4 regions of the Enterobacter sp. QK-SA4 genome follow, and region 2 is predicted to be linked to each of the others. Evidence: predicted binding sites of a transcription regulator. Region 2 holds the regulator's gene; each other region holds the start of a gene.
The links. Region 2 encodes CRP, which controls carbon source genes, mostly activating them, when cyclic AMP is high. Its sites were predicted from a motif close to ATGTGANNNNNNTCACAT; they were not measured.
Positions count from the first base shown of each region.

Region 1: a site for CRP is predicted at 2,853-2,870, ahead of ompW (outer membrane protein OmpW). Genes of this name have one in related genera too.
Region 3: a site for CRP is predicted at 3,617-3,634, ahead of garD (galactarate dehydratase). Genes of this name have one in related genera too.
Region 4: a site for CRP is predicted at 2,089-2,106, ahead of AC1VYI_RS05635 (2-hydroxycarboxylate transporter family protein). Genes of this name have one in related genera too.

Region 1 is NZ_JBXFXH010000007.1:2,058,126-2,063,199, forward strand. It holds gene tonB (TonB system transport protein TonB) at 1-342, shown strand, start outside; gene yciA (acyl-CoA thioester hydrolase YciA) at 382-777, opposite strand; gene AC1VYI_RS11340 (septation protein A) at 882-1,421, opposite strand; gene AC1VYI_RS11345 (YciC family protein) at 1,478-2,221, opposite strand; gene AC1VYI_RS11350 (YkgJ family cysteine cluster protein) at 2,247-2,651, opposite strand; gene ompW (outer membrane protein OmpW) at 2,934-3,566, shown strand; gene AC1VYI_RS11360 (hypothetical protein) at 3,613-3,951, opposite strand; gene yedF (sulfurtransferase-like selenium metabolism protein YedF) at 4,078-4,311, opposite strand; gene yedE (selenium metabolism membrane protein YedE/FdhT) at 4,308-5,074, opposite strand, start outside.
Region 2 is NZ_JBXFXH010000007.1:390,978-396,051, forward strand. It holds gene AC1VYI_RS03295 (YccS/YhfK family putative transporter) at 1-1,335, opposite strand, end outside; gene crp (cAMP-activated global transcriptional regulator CRP) at 1,393-2,025, opposite strand; gene AC1VYI_RS03305 (OsmC family protein) at 2,337-2,741, shown strand; gene AC1VYI_RS03310 (phosphoribulokinase) at 2,808-3,677, opposite strand; gene AC1VYI_RS03315 (YheU family protein) at 3,708-3,926, opposite strand; gene AC1VYI_RS03320 (hydrolase) at 3,923-4,945, opposite strand; gene AC1VYI_RS03325 (ABC transporter ATP-binding protein) at 5,058-5,074, opposite strand, start outside.
Region 3 is NZ_JBXFXH010000007.1:607,465-612,538, reverse strand. It holds gene tdcA (transcriptional regulator TdcA) at 1-579, opposite strand, end outside; RNA gene rnpB (RNase P RNA component class A) at 1,255-1,631, opposite strand; gene garR (2-hydroxy-3-oxopropionate reductase) at 1,691-2,581, opposite strand; gene garL (2-dehydro-3-deoxyglucarate aldolase) at 2,603-3,373, opposite strand; gene garD (galactarate dehydratase) at 3,747-5,074, shown strand, end outside.
Region 4 is NZ_JBXFXH010000007.1:831,267-836,340, reverse strand. It holds gene AC1VYI_RS05640 (fumarylacetoacetate hydrolase family protein) at 1-585, opposite strand, end outside; gene AC1VYI_RS05635 (2-hydroxycarboxylate transporter family protein) at 603-1,964, opposite strand; gene AC1VYI_RS05630 (ATP-binding protein) at 2,310-3,935, shown strand; gene AC1VYI_RS05625 (response regulator) at 3,925-4,617, shown strand; gene AC1VYI_RS05620 (ornithine decarboxylase) at 4,724-5,074, opposite strand, start outside.

The DNA.
Region 1 (5,074 bases), 1.7 Mb from region 2:
GAGAATGCGGCGCCTTCGCGTCCGGTGATGAATAACACCGCAGCCGCGCCTAAGCCGACAGTCAGTGCCCCTGCGGGTCCGCGCGCGCTGAGTCGCAACCAGCCTCAGTATCCGGCGCGAGCGCAGGCCTTGCGTATTGAAGGCCGCGTACGGGTTAAATTTGACGTTACTGCCGATGGCCGCGTGGACAACGTGGAAATATTGTCCGCTCAGCCTTCTAATATGTTTGAGCGCGAAGTGAAATCGGCGATGCGCAGATGGCGCTATGAGGCCGGGAAACCGGGCAACGGACTGATTGTGAATATAGTTTTCCGCCTGAATGGCGGGGCGCAAATGGAATAAAAAAAGCCTCCTGATGGAGGCTTTTTTTTTGCCTGTCAATCAGGCCTGCGGAAGTTGACGAGGTTTGCCCTCGCTGTCCACTGCAACATAAATAAACAGCGCTTCGGTGGCCTTATAACGCTGCCCAATAGGTTCAGAAGAGACTTTCTTAACCCATACTTCGATGTTGATTGAAATAGAGGTGTTGCCGCGTTTGACGCAGCGCGCGTAGCAGCAAACCACATCTCCCACCGCAACCGGGCGCAGGAAGGTCATGCCGTCCACTCGCACAGTCACCACGCGCCCGTGGGCAATCTCTTTTGCCAGAATTGCGCCGCCCATATCCATCTGCGACATCAGCCAGCCGCCAAAAATATCGCCATTGGCATTGGTGTCAGCGGGCATTGCCAGTGTGCGTAAAACCAGTTCGCCCTGCGGGGCGTTAGTTGTTGTCATTGTTTTAACTCGTAACGGAAGACTTCAGGCGGGATGCTACTATGATTTTACAGTGGAGAGAATAGACCAGAACGCCTGTCGTTGACGTTCTGATCAGTCATTAATCAGTGCTTGTCGTCTTGCGGCATGTGGCGATAGATGTATACGCCGCTTAACAGCGTGAAGATAAGGGTCAGCGCAGTCAGGCCAAAGACCTTGAAGTTGACCCATATATTCTGCGGCAGCCAGAAGGCGATATAGATATTGGCAAGACCACAGAGAATAAAGAAGACCGCCCAGGCGATATTCAAACGGGACCAGACTTCCTGAGGCAGCGTCAGCTCTTTGCCCAGCATGCGCTGGATCAGCGGTTTTTTCATCACCCACTGGCTGATTAACAGTGCACCAGCGAACAGCGCATAAATGACGGTCACTTTCCACTTAATAAATTCATCATTGTGGAAGAACAGCGTAAGCCCGCCGAACACGGCGACCAGGACGAACGTTATCAGCGCCATCTTTTCGACTTTACGATAGCGAACCCAGCTGTAGATCAGAACAACAGCCGTTGCAACGATCAGCGCAGTGGTCGCGGCATAAATGTCATACAGCTTATAAAAAGCAAAAAAGACCACGAGCGGTAAAAAATCAAGAAACTGCTTCATTCTGTGATTCCATCTTCTGAACGGGGCGGGTGGCAGCGATGCCGCCCGCCTCAGGATTACTGACGAATTAACATATACAGGCGGAACAGATAGACCAGCAGTACCGCTGAAATCAGATTGCTCAGCGTATTCGCCACTACCGCGCCAACGTTCGGCGTTAATACCGCAAAATTCGGTGCAAACAACAGCAGGAGCGTTTTGGCGAGCAGCCAGCCGATCACGGCGGGAGCCACCAGACGCATATTCGCCCATGCCAGTCTGATGCTGCTGCGCATCGCGGTAAAAATCCCCATCTTATCCTGCACCACCATCACAGGCGCAAATGAAAGCACGATAGCCAGTAAAACACCCGGCACCACGACCAGCATAATTCCCATTTGCACCAGCATGGTGGTTAAAAAGATCAGGATAAACAGCTTAGGTAAGACTGGCGCACTCGCACCAATCGCCCGTAAGGCGCTGACCCGGTGACCCGCCGAGACCAGCTGAATCATCAGCAAAACGCCGCCCGCCAGAACCGCATTACCAATCAGGCCTGAGAACGTTGACGCGGCAGACGCCCGCAGCAGAATCTGTTGCTGCTCCGGCGTCATGTTTTGCACCAGTTCAAACAGCCCCACGCTTCCGGCGAGGTGGTCGCCCTGGCTCAGGCTGGCAATCTGTTCATCACTCGGTGAGAAGGCATGGCCCAGCACCACCGTGATAAAGGCACATAGCAACGCGATCAGTAAAAAGGTTATGAACTGATTGCGGAAAAAGTTTCCCGTGTCACGGTAGACAGACTTCGCCGTGATAGACATGCACTCTCCTTGAGTATTGCAGGTGTTAATTAGCCGGCAATTGTACACCGGATGCACCTGCTGTGGCAGCATCAAGGCTTGTATGGAAAAGCATATCTTTGTAAAGCGGAGGTAATCCAACGCGCGCCCGGGCGCGATTGCAGGCTTCGTTGACCTGCCCATCCTCCCCCGACATGGCAAATTCCCGGCACGGGCTGGGCCGATCCTCATAGATGGAACACCTGGTAGAGACCCCGGGCTCGCCCTGTAGCGCCACGCAGCGGGCCTGCTTTTGGTTTGTGCCACTCATGCAGCGCAGAAAAGGCGTTAGCGGCTCTGTGAGATGAACCGGAACGGTACCGCCGCCATCGCTGGCTTCGGCCCAGTAGAAAGAGACTCGAAAATACGCACAACAGGCTCCGCACGTCATGCACGGGTTGATATCACTCATGGCACACCTGCTAAAGAAGAACGCATCAAATCAACTTGTGAGAGCGATAAATTATCCAGCCGCCAGAGGAAGAGCAAGAGGGGGAAAAGGGAAAATTTTGTAACCGTGAAATGCCAAAAATTGACATGGAAACAACTTATCGCTTTTGGATGTGCAACAAAAAATTAATCCAGATCAATGAATGTTAAGTTACTGGTTTTAATGTGATCTGTAGCAGATCACTTATTACTCATTTGTGAGTATATTCTCATCCGCGATTAAAACCACAACGATGGAGCGGATATGAAAAAATTAGCGGTGGCAGCCCTTGTATTAAGCAGTCTCTCTGGCGGCGCGTATGCGCATGAAGCAGGCGAATTCTTTATTCGTGCCGGTTCGGCTACGGTTCGCCCGACTGAAGGATCGGATAACGTGCTGGGTATGGGCGGTTTTAACGTCAGTAATAACACCCAGTTAGGGTTAACGTTCACCTATATGGCGACGGAAAACGTTGGTGTTGAGCTTCTGGCTGCAACGCCGTTCCGTCATCGCGTAGGTCTGGGCGCAACCGGTGATATCGCTACGGTTCACCATTTACCGCCAACGCTGATGGCGCAATGGTACTTTGGTGATGCCAGCAGCAAGGTGCGTCCTTATATTGGTGCCGGTGTGAACTACACCACTTTCTTCGACGAGAAGTTTAACGATACCGGTAAAGAGGCCGGTCTGACTGACCTCAGCCTGAAAGATTCATGGGGTATGGCGGGGCAGGTCGGTCTGGATTATCTAATTAACCGCGACTGGCTGATTAACGCCTCGGTCTGGTACATGGATATTGATACGGACGTACGCTTCAAAGCGGGCGGTCAGCAGCAAAGTATCAATACTCGCCTGGATCCGTGGGTGTTTATGTTCTCTGCGGGTTATCGTTTCTAATCCCCCGTCAAACTGGCCACAGGGTGGCCAGTTTGCTTTGCTCACTTCAAAACGACGGATAAACCGGCCGCTCATCAAGCTTTACGCAGTGCCTCAGGATATTTTCTCCATCATATAAATAGCTGAAAGCGTCGCTGGACAGGGAATGAAAGAGAATATCGCCGTTGGCAAACGGGATGATTTCGGTATCACCTGCACGTTTATGTCCCGCGCCGGTTTCAAAATGGCCGTGCCATCGTTCCTGGGTATGGTCATAAACGTGCAGAATGACCTCGACAAGTCCTCTTTGCGGACAATTAAGGCGCAGGAAGGTAGAAGAGAAATTCAGGGACAGCGCATGGAAGGGAATCAATAAGGCGAAAACCAGTAAAGCTCGTAAATACATCAAACCGCGAAAACCTCCTTCAAAAGGGAAGTGAGATTTTACTTAAGTCAAAAAACGCGTTTTTGCCGTGGATCAAGATGTCTTATAATTCAATACGATAAAGGCCCCTCGCGAGGCCCTTAGCGATCATTTTTGAATCAAATAGCGAATGGTCGGGCCATCCTGCTGGATATCCAGCACCGTGTAGCCGTGGTTTTTCGCATCCAGCGGAATGTTGTTGATGGACTGCGGACAGTCGCTGACCACTTCCAGAATTTCCCCTTTTTTGAGCTGCGGTAGGGCTTCAAGCGTGGCAACAGCCGGATAAGGGCAGGGTTCACCGACCATATCCAGACGGTAATCGGGCACGATCTCTTTCATGCAGCATTCTCCTGGGTTTCTGTTTTAACACTCGCGCGACGGAAGAAGCGTTTCTCCTGCGCGACAACCAGTAAAAAAGCGACCAGCAGCAGGGCGTAGGTGACCAGCAGGCCACCGAGAGGCCCGAAGGTGTTCAACAGGTTTACCTTGTCCCAACTCGTGGCAAGCGCCGGAGACAGATCGTCCCAGAAGTAAGCCAGGATCGTCGAGCCGATAACATTTCCCAGGCCCACCCACCAGTAATGCACCTGACCTTCAACGGCGCGGTACATCCAGCCGGTTTCACACCCGCCAGCCAGCACGATCCCGAAGCCGAACAGCAGGCCGCCAATGACCGCGTTAGGACCGGCCCACATGATTTTCGGTTCGACGCCGAGCTGAACATAGCTGAAGATACCGATGGCGCTGACCGCCATCCCGGCGATAATCGCCTTTGCCATCATCGTACGGCCGGTGATCCACATATCGCGAAACGCGGAGGTAAAGCAGATCTGCGCGCGTTCAATGAGCAGACCAAAACCCACGCCGAACAGCATCGCCAGGCCGAGTTTGGGCTGATTCATTGCAGTGCAAAGCGCCCAGGCGACCATAGCCAAAAAGACCAGCATACCGAGGCGGAAACGGCGACGCGCCTGGTCTGGGTTCTGGGTTAACGGTGACGCAGCGCTGACTTTTGTCATTTTCACCGGAATGCGGAACAGCGGCAGCAGGGTGAATTTGGCACCGAAGTAAGAGCCGATGGCCGTGGCGACGGCAAAGAACC
Region 2 (5,074 bases):
GATCGCCAGCATGCCTGCCAGGGTATAGCCTTCCGGCACGTGGAAGTGCAGCGTCACGCCCGCAATGATCAGCCCGGCCATCGTTCCGCCAGCCCGGTGCAGAATACGCACACGCGTGGCGCCGTAGCCGTTCTGGGTGACAAACAGCACGGTCATTAAGATCCAGTACGGTTTCGGCAGGTGCAGCGCCATGCCCATCAGGCTGGCGGTACTGAGCATCACGCTAATCCTGGCGGCGTTGCGCAGGGCGGACGATTTAAGAGAAAGATAGCTTTTGAGCGCGGGCAATAACGGAAGCCGTTTTTGCTTATCCGCCATCAGGTCGCGGGGATAAAGCGGGCGCTGCGTGCGCAACACGCGGGCGATGCGGCTGAAGTGCCAGGCGGCAAACTGGCCGACCGGGTTATCGGGATGCTGGCGGGCGATTTTCTCCAGCGCGCCCAGCTGTTTTTCCATGTTAAAGCGCGTCGGGTAGCGGTGGTAGAGAATATCATCGGCCAGCACGCGCAGACGTGCGGACACGGTTTGTGCGTTCCAGCGGATCACCGCTTCGGCGTGGCTGCGCTCGACCAGCTTTTGCACCTCCTGCGGGTGATGAAGGCTTACGGAGATGTGCTCCTGCAGATCCAGCCCGACCTGGAAGGTGCGCAGCAGCCGTTTGTATTCGTGGTTCTTGTTGGCGGCGAGCATATGCAGCTGCTGATAGCACTGGCTTATCAGGTCCACCACCTTCTGCTGGCGCGTCAGCAGCGGCGGTAAGGATTTTTCCGGGTCGGTATGCTGGGTGAGCAGGGTATATTTGGCTTCGCAGTAATCCGCAAGCTGCACATAGAGCAGGCTCAGGGATTCACGCAGCGGCTGTTCGCGCCACAGCCAGAACCAAAACCAGTTAAACAGCCCGTACCACAATGTCCCCAGGGCGTAGATCAGCAGCGGCTCCCACACCGGCATGTTCCCGGCGAGGCTCAGCGTGAAAATGGCCGCAATCAGCGAGGCGGGAAGCAGGCGGGCGTGCAGCGAACTGATTTCCGCCGTGACGCCGAGCGTCATCGCCAGCACGGTCAGGATCAGCGGCAGCGGGATATCCCGGGCAAGCAGAAGCTGCACGGCGAGGCTACAGCCGGCAAACAGGCAGCCACCGATAATCAGGCGTTTGAAAAAGCGCTTATGCGGCGTGTCCAGACCGGCGATGTTGCAGCAGGCGGGCACGAGGGAAAACAGCAGGCCTTGCTGAAGATGTCCGAGGATCAGGCCTATGGCCACAGGAAGACACAACACCAGCGTTTGCCGCAGTGCGTAGTTAACTTCCGGGTGATAGATCAGCCTGCGCCACATGGGGAGTAGAGACAAAAACGGCGTGACACCCTGCGGTGACACGCCGTTTGAGCGGAATTAACGCGTTCCGTAGACCACGATGGTTTTACCGTGGGCGGAGATCAGGTTTTGATCTTCCAGCATTTTCAGGATACGGCCCACTGTTTCACGGGAGCAACCGACGATCTGACCAATTTCCTGACGGGTAATTTTAATTTGCATGCCGTCCGGGTGGGTCATAGCGTCTGGCTGTTTCGCCAGGTTCAACAGGGTTTGTGCGATACGGCCGGTAACGTCCAGGAAGGCGAGGTTACCCACTTTCTCTGACGTGACCTGCAGACGGCGCGCCATCTGGGAAGAAAGACGCATCAGGATGTCAGGGTTAACCTGAATCAGCTGACGGAACTTCTTGTAAGAAATTTCAGCCACTTCACATGCTGTCTTTGCACGAACCCAGGCGCTACGTTCCTGGCCCTCTTCAAACAGGCCCAGTTCACCGATGAAATCGCCCTGGTTCAGATAAGAAAGGATCATCTCTTTCCCTTCTTCATCTTTGATCAGCACTGCCACCGAGCCTTTAACGATGTAATACAACGTTTCCGCTTTTTCACCCTGGTGAATCAGCGTGCTCTTCGATGGGTACTTATGAATGTGGCAATGAGACAAGAACCATTCGAGAGTCGGGTCTGTTTGCGGTTTGCCAAGCACCATGCGCTGTTATCCTCTGTTATAAGCTGTCACCAGAGTCATCAGATGCATCCGGACTCTGGGGTTGCAATCGAATTCTTACCCATACCCTGGGAAGTCGGCTACCGTAACGTTTCGCAGCCAGTAAAGTTTGATGTCCTCTGCATACACGTGTAACGTCAATGTATTACTGTAGCATCCTGAGTGTTTTAGCATAGCTTTCGCCGCGTGTCTCCTGGTGTCTCGCTTCAGCATGATGCAGGTCGCCTTCCATTGCGAGAAATGTAACGCACGCGTAATCTGTCACCAAAAATGCAACGTTGGAGTTAATGAATATGCAAGCGCGCGTGAAATGGGTTGAAGGTTTAACGTTCCTGGGCGAGTCCGCGTCAGGACACCAGATTTTGATGGACGGTAACTCCGGCGATAAAGCGCCAAGCCCAATGGAAATGGTGCTGATGGCGGCAGGGGGTTGCAGCGCCATTGACGTGGTGTCGATTCTGCAAAAAGGTCGTCATGACGTGACGGATTGTGAGGTTAAACTCACATCAGAGCGTCGCGATGAGGCGCCACGCCTGTTCACCCATATTAACCTGCACTTTGTGGTCACCGGTAAAGAACTGAAAGACGCGGCGGTCTCACGTGCGGTGGACCTGTCTGCGGAGAAGTACTGCTCTGTGGCGTTAATGCTGGAGAAAGCGGTAAAAATCACGCATTCGTATGAAGTGATCGAGGCGTGATTGATGGGGCATCGTGCGTGTTGATGCCCTCACCCTAACCCTCTCCCACTGGGAGAGGGAACATGCTCACGCGATCTGCTTCCCTTCCATCAGTCGCTCCACCAGCGGCGTCATGATGAGCTCCATCGCCAGCCCCATTTTCCCGCCCGGCACCACTAACGTATTCATGTGCGAAATAAACGAGCCCTGCAGCATTGCCAGCAGCCACGGGTAATCAATGCCTTCGAGATTGCGGAAATGGATCACCACAAAACTCTCATCCAGCGACGGGATGCTTTTGGCCGCGAACGGGTTGGAGGTGTCCACCGTCGGCACGCGCTGGAAGTTGATATGGGTGCGGGAGAACTGCGGCGTCAGGAAGTTAATGTAATCCTCCATGGAGCGCACCACCGAGTCCATCACCGCTTCGCGAGAATGGCCACGCTCGCTCATGTCACGCGTCAGCTTCTGGATCCACTCCAGGTTTACGATAGGAACCACGCCGACCAGCAGATCCACGTGGCGCGCCACGTCGTGTTGAGGGGTGACCACGCCGCCGTGCAATCCTTCGTAAAACAGGACGTCGGTGGGTTCCGGCAGCGGCTGCCAGGGGGTAAAGGTGCCCGGCACCTGATTCCAGGGTACGGCTTCATCATAGGTGTGCAGATACTTGCGGGACTGCCCTTTGCCGCTCTTGCCGTACTCTATAAAGGTTTGTTCCAGCAGGCCGAAGTCATTGGCTTCCGGGCCGAAGTAGCTGATGTGTTTACCCGAATCGCGCGCCTTACGAATGGCCATGTCCATCTCCGGACGCGTGTAGCGGTGAAAGCTGTCGCCTTCGACCTCCGCCGCACGGAGATTCAGCTGGGCGAAAATCTTGCGAAATGCGAGGCTGGTGGTGGTGGTTCCCGCACCACTCGACCCCGTAACGGCAATAACCGGATGTCTGGCAGACATAGCAACTCCCTGACTGAAAAGGGTGGAAGATCAGCCGTGAAACGCGTTGCGGGGCATGATATTGACCGTCTCATGCAGTTCTGACCACACCAGCACCACGTCGCCGCTTTTCAGCTGGCGCTTAACATCGTTGACCTTTTGCTCAAGCGAGCGTTCCTGTTCACCATAATCGGTGCCTTCGCGTAATACAAAGCTTTCAATCAGATTATCGAGCGTTTCGGGAGCCAGATCCTGCCAGGGAATAATCATTTTGCACCGTCCAGATAAGGGGTCAGCCAGTCAGGAATACGCGCCTCAAGCCACATTTTCGGGCGGCGCAGCGTGCCGCCGATAAACCCGACGTGGCCGCCATGCTCGGTCAACTGATAGTGAACGTTGTCGGGCAGGAATTCCTGAGCGGGGATCGAGTGATGATCCATAAACGGGTCATCTTTGGCATGAATAATCAACGTTGGCTGCGTGATCTTGCTGAGCAGCGGCATGGCGCTGCACTGACGATAATAGTCAATCGCATCGGCGAAGCCGTGGATTTTCGCGGTGATCAGGTCGTCGAATTCGCGAATGCGGCGCACCTTTTTCAGCTGGCGCAGGCTGACCGGCAGGGTATCCGGGTAGGCCTTCAGCTTACGCGCCGCGTTGGCCTTCAAAAGGTTGAGCAGGTAGCGCTGATAGACGCGGGAAAAGCCCTTATCCATGTGGTAGCTGCACTGCTCGAGCATAAACGGCGCGGAGACAATGACGGCGGCATCCAGCGGGACGCTTTCACCCTCTTTGGCCAGCAGACAGGCCAGCATGTTGCCGCCCAGCGAGTAGCCCACGGCGGCCGTTGGCTCGGTGCCATAATTTTCCCGCAGCCAGTGTAAAAACCACGTCCCGTCTTCGGTTTCACCCGAGTGATAAATGCGTTTCTGACGATTCGGTTCGCCGCTGCAGCCGCGAAAATGCATCACCACGCCGAGCCAGCCGCGCGCTTTTGCCGCCTCAATTAGCCCATGCGCATACGGGCTGTGCAGGCTGCCTTCCAGACCGTGGAAAACCACCAGACGCGGCTTATGGCGAGCCTGTTCCGGCGCTTCGCTCCAGGCGAGATCCAGAAAGTCACCGTCTGGCAGGTCAAGCCGTTGCCAGTGCGGGGTGAACTGAACCTTGCGGCGGATCAGTCGCGGCAGCATGGTCTGCAAATGGGGATTGGCCACGCCGCGCATAGGCACGAACTCAGTGCTGTCTTCGGCCGCAATGTCGAAGTCTGATGGAATGATTTGGGTCATAAGCGCGATGCTGATTCTTGTCGGAAATTTACGATACTTTCCGAATTGTACCCCGTTTAAGCTGGATTTCCGAACCCGGTACGGATTCTGTTCTTCAAACGGGGTAAACAGGTCAGTCAGCCTGCAGCA
Region 3 (5,074 bases), 220 kb from region 2:
CGTGAGCGATGCCAGTGTCGTCGGGCCGGTGCACGTTCGCGTTTTGCTGGCGACCAGCACAAACTCGGACTCAAACAGCGGTTCGACGTGCAGATCCTGCAGCAGCATTTCATCGCTTAGCGTGCCGATAGCGAAATCCAGACGACCGTCGCGAATGGCCGGAAGGAAAGATGAGAGCTGGGCTTCATACATCGAGACGCGTGCTTTCGGGAACACTTCCTTGAATTTTTTGATCATCTCGGACAGGAAGGTAAAGCCGATCAGCGACGGGTAGCCAAAGGAGACGTCCATGACGGTGCTGAAACTCAGGCTGTTAATCTCACTCACCATGTTTTTCATTTCGCGGGTGATCGACTCTGAGTACGAGAGCAGGACCTGGCCCGCGGCAGTGAGTTTTACGCCGGTGTTTTTACGCACCATCACTTCCACGCCGAAGTAGGACTCAATATCGCTGATGATTTTGCTGACGGCGGGTTGCGTCAGGCCAAGCTGTCTTGCTGCAGAACCTATGGAGCCACTCTTAATGACTTCCTGAAATACCACGAGGTGCTGTGTTTTCGGTAGAATAATAGTGTTCATAATATTCTGCGCTTATTTCCCTATGACGGAGCGGATTCTACCTAATAGTGTTTAAGGGGGTATGTGCTGTCACTCACAATTTGCTTTTCCGCACGCTTCACAGGATCAACGAAAACCAAAAAAACATTTATTATCAATAACATGAATAAATACAACCACACCATTACGCTGATATCGATCAATAAAAGCAGTAGTAATAAATTTATTTTATGGCGATAACCTTGATAAATTTCTCAGCATTAAAAAAATCAATAAAGACGATCTTTCAGGCAATTAAAGGCCAATAAATAACCGCTATTTGTTTGAAACATTCTTTCAATTTATTAAATTTTTCCGATGCAAATTTTCAGGTCTGCGGAAAAGAGTGGAATTCGTCACATATTCACGGGAGAAATGTATTTGATTTCAATATATGCATATCAAACGAGAAAAGATTCGCGATCATAAAAGTAACAAACATAACAAATTATCAATACTAAAAATCGTGTGTTTTTTAGCGCGAAATTTTGTGATGGCGATCGTATACAGGTACAGGATCGATACGAAAGGTATAAAAGCAGTGAAATGTGCTTAATGTCGCAAATATGAGAATTGATGTCGTTTGTCCGACGCTGCGCTTATCCATCCAGCATCACCAGGAAAGCAAAAACCCCGCCGAAGCGGGGTTTTTTAAGAAGTTGAAGCTGACCGATAAGCCGGGTTCTGTCGTGGACAGTCATTCATCTAGGCCAGCAATCGCTCACTGGCTCAAGCAGCCTACCCGGGTTCAGTACGGGCCGTACCATGTGAACCCCTATTTGGCCTTGCTCCGGGTGGAGTTTACCGTGCCACGGACTGTTACCAGCCGCGCGGTGCGCTCTTACCGCACCCTTTCACCCTTACCTGATCCCGCTTGCGCGGGCCATCGGCGGTTTGCTCTCTGTTGCACTGGTCGTGGGTTTCCCCCCCAGGCGTTACCTGGCACCCTGCCCTATGGAGCCCGGACTTTCCTCCCCTCCGCCCGTCTCCCCCGAAAGGGACGACGACGAAGCGGCGACTGTCTGGTCAGCTTCGTCGCGCAGTATAGAGGGTTTGCGCGCCGCTGTCACCCTAAGGTGTAGGCAAGGCGTGATTAACGCGCCACTTCCACCTTCGCCAGTTTTTCGTAGTAGCACGCAATCGCGCTGTGATCGGCCGTGCCCAGGCCATCGGCACGCAGCGCCTGCATCATCTCCATGACCGCCGCGGTCAGCGGCAGCTGTGCGCCCACGCCGTGTGACGTATCCAGCGCGTTCGCCAGATCTTTGATATGCAGGTCGATGCGGAAACCGGGTTTGAAATTACGATCCATGACCATCGGCGCTTTGGCATCCAGCACGGTACTGCCCGCCAGACCACCGCGAATGGCCTGATAGACCAGATCCGGGTTGACGCCCGCTTTGGTTGCCAGCGTCAGCGCTTCGGACATGGCGGCAATGTTCAGCGCTACAATCACCTGGTTTGCCAGCTTGGTCACATTACCCGCCCCGATGTCCCCGGTATGCACCACGGAGCCCGCCATGGCTTTCATCAGGTCGTAGTATCTATCGAAAATGGCTTTATCGCCGCCGACCATCACCGACAGCGTGCCGTCGATCGCTTTCGGCTCACCGCCGCTGACCGGCGCATCCAGCATATCGACGCCCTTCGCTTTTAATGCCTCGCTGATTTCACGGCTCGCGAGCGGTGCGATAGAGCTCATATCGATCAGCACCAGGCCCGGCTTCGCACCGTCGATAATGCCGTTCTCACCCAGCGCAACTTCTTTAACATGCGGTGAGTTTGGCAGCATGGTGATGATGACATCGCACTGCTCGGCAATGGCCTTCGCGGTGGTGGCCGTTTCAGCGCCAGCCGCTATCACCTCTGCCACGGCCTGCGGATTGTGATCGGATACCACCAGCGAGTAACCCGCTTTGATGAGGTTCTTACTCATTGGTTTACCCATAATGCCCAGGCCAATAAAACCCACTTTCAGCGTCATAATCTGTTTCCTCAATGATGGTTATTTTTTAAAAGCGTCGGCTAATTTCTGCGTGGCCGAGCGGAATACGCCGAGGTCGCTGCCGACGGCTACAAACGTGGCTCCCCACTCCAGATAGCGACGGGCATCAGCCTCAACCGGCGCCAGAATGCCGCACGGTTTGCCGTGAGCTTTGGCGCGGGCAAAGATGTGCTGGATCGCGCGCTGCACGTCAGGGTGGCCGGCGTTACCCAGATGACCAAAGGCGGCAGCCAGATCGCTTGGGCCGACGAAGATCCCGTCCACGCCGTTTGTGGCGGCAATCGCGTCGACGTTATCAACGCCCTGCTGGCTCTCGATCTGAACCAGAATGGTGATGTTGCTATTAGACTGCGCGAAATAGTCCGGCACGGTGCCAAACATATTGGCGCGATGCGAAACGGAAACGCCGCGGATCCCTTCTGGCGGATAGCGCGTTGAGGCTACGGCCAGGGCCGCTTGTTCTTCCGTCTCCACAAACGGGATCAGGAAGTTGTAGAAACCGATATCCAGCAGGCGCTTGATAATCACCGGCTCGTTGGTGGGCACGCGCACTACCGGGGCGCTGGGGCTGCCTTTCAGCGCCATCAGCTGCGGAATAAAGGTGCTGATATCGTTCGGCGCATGTTCGCCGTCCAGCACCAGCCAGTCAAAACCGGCCAGGCCCAGCACTTCGGTGCTGATAGGGTTTGCCAGCGCGGACCAGCAGCCAATCTGAATCTGGTGTGCCGCGAGGGCCGCTTTAAATTTATTCGGGAAGATATCGTTATTCATCGTATTTACCTTTTTAATTCGCAGCCTATATCAGCATCATTTTATTTATTCAGACACCGCACCAGCATTATATTTATTATTCTGACGTATTTTGGCGTTATAAAATCGTCATTCAGTATAAGACGCAATCCACAACCGCACATTGTTTTAATGCTCAATTATTGCGTTATACTTCGATAAATTTTTTTGCATATGCACAAGGCGCTGGGCGCTAATGCACAGAATCAGGCATTACTGGTTCTGGAGCGATCGAGATCACATTTTCATATCCCCTATGCTGACATGCTTTATTTCTGAAAGCCGCGTATTTATTTCTACCATTTGAAAATTGGCTGAATTTATTATCAGACACTTTGCTGGAGAATACTGAACAATGGCCGACATTGAAATTCGACAGGCATCGCCGACGGCGTTTTATATAAAAGTCCACGACACCGATAATGTGGCGATTATTGTCAACGACAATGGCTTAAAAGCGGGCACCCGCTTCCCGGACGGGCTGGAACTGATTGAGCATATTCCGCAGGGACATAAAGTCGCCCTGGTGGATATCCCTGCTAACAGCGAAATCGTACGTTACGGTGAAGTCATCGGCTATGCCGTTCGCTCTATACCACAGGGGAGCTGGGTTGAGGAGTCGCTGGTGGCGCTGCCGGAAGCGCCGCCGCTAAACACGCTTCCGCTGGCGACTCGCGTACCGGAACCGCTTCCTCCGCTGGAGGGCTATACCTTCGAAGGCTACCGCAACGCGGACGGCAGCGTCGGCACCAAGAATCTGCTCGGCATTACCACCAGCGTGCACTGCGTGGCGGGCGTAGTGGATTACGTGGTGAAAATCATCGAACGCGATCTGCTGCCGAAATACCCGAACGTCGACGGCGTGGTTGGCCTGAACCACCTCTACGGCTGCGGCGTGGCGATTAACGCCCCCGCTGCCGTAGTGCCTATCCGTACCATCCACAATATTGCCCTCAACCCGAACTTTGGCGGCGAGGTGATGGTCATCGGTCTGGGGTGTGAAAAATTGCAGCCAGAGCGCCTGCTGCAGGGCACCGAAGATGTGAAAGCCATTCCGGCAGACGAGGCCAGCATCGTGCGCCTGCAGGATGAACGCCACGTGGGTTTCCGCTCAATGGTCGACGATATCCTGCAGGTGGCTGAACGCCATCTGGACAAGCTCAACAAGCGCCAGCGCGAAACCTGCCCGGCGTCTGATTTGGTAGTGGGAACACAGTGCGGCGGCAGCGATGCCTTCTCCGGCGTGACGGCCAACCCGGCGGTGGGCTATGCGTCCGATCTGCTTGTGCGCTGCGGCGCCACGGTGATGTTCTCCGAGGTGACCGAAGTGCGTGACGCCATCCATCTGCTCACGCCACGCGCCGTTAATGAAGAGGTCGGCAAGCGCCTGCTCGAGGAAATGGCCTGGTACGATAGCTATCTCGATATGGGCAAAACCGACCGCAGCGCAAATCCCTCACCGGGGAACAAAAAAGGCGGCCTGGCCAACGTAGTGGAAAAAGCCCTCGGGTCGATTGCCAAATCCGGCCAGAGCGCGATTGTGGAAGTTCTCTCTCCGGGCCAGCGCCCGACGAAACGCGGCCTGATCTACGCGGCAACGCCGGCCAGCGATTTCGTCTGCGGCACGCAGCAGGTGGCATCCGGCATTACGGTGCAGGTCTTTACCACCGGGCGCGGCACGCC
Region 4 (5,074 bases), 440 kb from region 2:
AAGCTGGTGCGGATCCGGGATCTCATCCGCCGTCGCCATCCACGGCCCAAACGCGCCGGTTTTGCGCCAGTTTTTACCGGCGGTGAACCAGGTGTGCTGCCAGTCGCGGGCGGAGCCGTCCATGTAGCAGCTGTAGCCCGCCACGTGGCGCAGGGCGTCGTCGCGGCTGATGTTCTCCCCGCCTTTGCCGATGATCACCGCCAGCTCGCCTTCATAGTCGAATTCGCTGGAGTGGCGCGGCTTCAGCACCGGCTCGTTGTGGCCGGTCTGTGAATCCGGGAAGCGGACAAACAGCGTCGGGGCCGGATTATGCTGGTCAAACTCCTTGCGCTTGTCGGCATAGTTCATGCCCACGCAGAGGATCTTTTCCGGCTGCTCAATCACCGGTAAGAAGGTGATGGCGCTCAGCGGCACGTCCACGGCGTCGTTCAGGTAGCGGGTGGCCTGCGCCAGCCCGTTGCCCTGCAGCAGCGCCTTGAGGTCGCTGTAGCGGTCGCCGAGACGGCGGCCTAAATCAATCACGCCGTCGGCCTGGACGATGCCGTAGCTGCGTTTTCCCTGGTATAAAAAGCTTGCGAGTTTCATTGTTCTTTCCTGAAAACTTAAACGAGGAAGTTGCCCAGAATCAGCAGTGAGACAGAGACGTTAATCGCCCCGCCGATACGGGTAGCAATCTGGGCGAACGGCATCAGGCTCATGCGGTTGCCTGCGGTCAGGATCGCCACGTCGCCGGTACCGCCCTGGCCGCTCTGGCAGCAGGAGACGATGGCGACATCAATCGGATGCATACCAATCTTTTTGCCGACGAAGAAGCCGGTGGCGACCAGTGCAGAAACGGTGCTGACAATTACCAGCAGGTTGCTGACGGTGAACGCCGCCACCAGTTCATGCCACGGGGTGATAGCCACGCCGACGGCGAAGAGGATTGGGTAGGTCACGGAGGTCTGGAAGAATTTGTACACCACCTGAGAGCCTTCCAGCAGACGCGGAGAGGCGCCGTTGCAGAGCTTCACCAGTACCGCCATAAACAGCATGCCGACCGGAGCAGGCAGGCCAATCAGCTTGTGGCCGAGCATGCCCAGCATGTAGAGCAGCACCGCCAGCAGCGCGCCGGAGGCGATAGTGGTGACGTCCGCTTTGCCGGAAAAAGCAGGCTGAGAGACCGTTGCATCGGCATTCGCGCGGTTAGGCATCAGCTGGCCTTCACCGGTCAGGTGCGGGAAGCGTTTACCGAGCTGGTTCAGGCAGCCGGAGATGATGATTGCCGTCAGACCGCCGAGCATGACCATCGGCAGCACGCGACCGAGCGCAACGCCCTGGTCCATGTGCAGCAGGGTGGCATAGCCGATGGAAAGCGGGATCGCCCCTTCCCCGACGCCGCCCGCCATAATCGGCAGAATGATAAAGAAGAAGATCTGGAACGGCTCAAGACCCAGCGCCAGGCCGACGCCCATCCCCACCAGCATGCCGACGATTTCGCCGCACAGCATCGGGAAGAAGATGCGCAGGAAGCCCTGAATCAGCACCGTGCGGTTCATGCTCATGATGCTGCCGACGATGATGCAGCAGATGTAGAGATAGAGAATGTTGGTGGATTTGTAGAATTTGGTGGTGGACTCGACCACCACGTCCGGCAGCAGGCCATAATAGACCAGCGCGGAAGGGATAAAGGTGGCGCAAATCGCCGCCGCGCCGAGCTTGCCGACAATCGGCAGGCGTTTGCCAAACTCGCCGCAGGCAAAGCCGAAGAAGGCCAGCGTTGCCACCATGACCACGATATCGCTCGGCAGTTTTCCGCCCAGGCAATCAATCGCAATCAGCGCGCCCGCCAGAACGAACAGCGGCAGAGGAATAATCCCAACTTTCCAGGTATCCATAATATGCCACCAGCACTCTTTGAGCGAAGGCTGCTGAATTTCAATCGGGTCGTGGGTAACAGAGAAAGAATCGTCAGTTGTGCTCATAATAAGCCCCTTGGTTATTTTGTGCGTTCAGCTTAGAGTCACAAAGGCTTACTTTATGTGAGGGATGGCATATTAAAAGCGAAGTTTTAATGGCTGCTATGGTTTTAATGGTTTCTTTTGTTTAATGTGATTTATACCTTATTTATGGCCGTGGTTTTTATGGTTTCTTTTCCGAATTGAACAAACAAATAACATTTGCTCGCGCAGCCCGAAGTACGTTCGCCTTCAGGTTAACTCTTTTACAGCGCCCGCTGTGCAAGGGATCACAAGTTTTCGGCAAAGCGGGCGTCAGCGCGAAAAAAGATGATATATTGGCGATCTTTGCTGCTACCTCGCGTGATAGTTATGAAAGTCTCTTTCCAGATTAAGCTGTTTATTTCGCTGGTTGCCTTTTTCTCAGTGCTTTTCGCGCTGCTGGGCGGATATTATTATGCCGACGTCGGGAAACAGCTTTATCAGGAAATGAGTACGCGTGCCAAAATACAGGCTGAAGAGATTGCGCTTATTCCGACATTGCGTAATGAAGTTGAACAAAAGAATATCAACGCCATCCATGATTTTATGCAGAAGATTTCTGCGCACAGTGACGCCAGCTTTATTGTGATTGGTGATAATAAAGGGCAGCATCTTTTTCACTCCGTATTTGCCGACAGAGTGGGCACAACCCTGGTTGGCGGAGACAATGAAGCCGTGTTGCAGGGTAAAAGCACCACCACCATCCGCAAAGGCGGGCTGGGTATTTCGCTGCGCAGCAAAGCCCCCATTTTCAATGCTGCCGGACAGGTGGTCGGCATTGTTTCGGTAGGCTATCTCACCAGCTACCTTGATACCATTACCGTCAGTAAGGTGGTCAATATCCTGATTGCCGCCGTGCTGCTGCTGATCGCTCTCTTTGTCTTCTCCTGGTTCTTTACCCGCAGCATCAAGAAGCAGATCTTCTCCCTTGAGCCGCGCGATATCGGCCTGCTGGTGCGCCAGCAGAAGGCGATGATGGAGTCTATTTATGAAGGGGTGATTGCCATTGACGCTCAAAGGCGGATTGAAGTCATCAACCAGGCGGCGCGCAAGCTGCTGGGTCTGAGCCAGCCGGCCCGCGAGCTGCGCGGACAGCTGATAAGCCAGGTGATCGATCCGGTCCCGTTCTTCGACACGCAGACGATGCTGGCGAAAGATACCCATGACGAGATTTGTCGTTTTAACGATCTCACGGTGATTGCCAGCCGGGTGCACATCATGCTTGAGGGGTCGCTGCAGGGCTGGGTGATCACCTTCCGCGATCGCAACGAGATCGACTCGCTAAGCGCCCAGCTCAGCCAGGTTAAACGCTATGTCGATAACCTGCGCATTATGCGCCACGAGCAGTTAAACAGGATGACGACCCTGTCCGGCCTGCTGCATATGGGTCGCTATGAGGAGGCGATTGGCTACATTCAGGCGCAGTCGGAACACGCCCAGGAGCTGTTGGACTTTATCTCTTCGCGCTTCAGTTCACCGACCCTGTGCGGCCTGCTGCTGGGGAAAGCCGCCCGCGCGCGGGAGAAAGGCGTCGAGCTGTGTTTCGACCCGGGCTGTCGGCTGGACAGACCGTTCCTGCCCCTTGGGGAGCAAGAGCTGATTTCGATTATTGGCAACCTGCTGGATAACGCCATCGAAGCAACACAGAGGTCGCCGCTTCCCCACGCGCCGGTAGAAGTGCTGATAAAACTCAGCGAACAGGAGCTGATTATTGAAGTGGCCGACCAGGGCGTTGGCATTACACCGGCGATCCGTGAGCGGATCTTTGAACGCGGCATCACCACCAAAACGCGCGGCGATCATGGGATTGGCCTGTATCTGATCGAAAGCTACGTCACACAGGCTGGCGGCGCGATAGAAGTTGCCGATAATACCCCGCGCGGCGCCATTTTCTCCTTGTTTATCCCGGCCACGGGAACCGCCCGGCAACTGGAAGACACCGACTATGCAACATGAACTTATCGACGTACTGATTGTTGAAGACGAGAACGAACTGGCGCAACTGCACGCGGAGCTGATAGGCAAACATCCGCGTCTGAGGCTGGTAGGCATTGCCTCGTCGCTGGCTGCGGCCCAGGCAGAGCTTGAAAGCAAACAGCCGCAGCTGATGCTGCTGGATAACTACCTGCCGGACGGTAAAGGCATCTCGCTTATCAATAACCCCATGCTGGCCCGCGCCAACTGCTCGGTGATTTTTATTACTGCCGCCAGCGATATGGACACCTGCAGCCAGGCGATTCGCAACGGTGCGTTCGACTACATCCTCAAACCCGTCTCCTGGAAGCGGCTCAGCCAGTCGCTGGAGCGGTTCGTGCAGTTTGCCGAACAGCAGCGCGTCTGGAAGATTGTCGACCAGCAGAACGTGGATTCGCTGTATCAGCTTCAGGCGAAAAACTACCGCCTGGACAACGGCAGTAAAGGCATTGAGGAAAATACGCTGGCGCGGGTACAGTCGCTGTTTAACGATAAGGCAACGCACTGCTTTACCGTGGATGAGGTGGTGAGCGAAACGGGATTAAGCAAAACGACCACCCGGCGCTATCTGGAGCACTGCGTGGAGGCGGGTTTTCTGACGGTGGAGATGCTGTACGGCAAGATTGGGCATCCGAGGAGGATGTACAAGCGTAGTGCGGTTTGATGAAACGTTCCCCCTCAACCCGGCCCTCCCCCCAAAGGGGCGAGGGGGAAAAGACGGCCCCGTACAATCCCCTCTCCCCTTTGGGGAGAGGGTTAGGGTGAGGGGGCTACCTTAATACATACCCATACAGCCGCTTAATCCCGTCGGCATCCTTCTCGCTGTAAACTCCCTGCAGCTCCGGCGAGAAGCCCGGCAGCAGGTTGACGCCCTCCTCCAGCGCCAGGAAGTAACGCTGTACCGCCCCGCCCCAGACTTCACCCGGCACCACGCACAGCACGCCCGGCGGATAGGGCAGCGCCCCTTCGGCAGCAATGCGCCCTGCGGCATCCCGAATGCGAACCAGCTCCACGTCACCGCGAATATAGGCCCGGTTTGCATCCTGCGGGTTCATCACCACCTCAGGCAGACTCTCCTTGCGGAACATCGCCTTCTGCAGATCCTTCACGTCAAAGCTGAC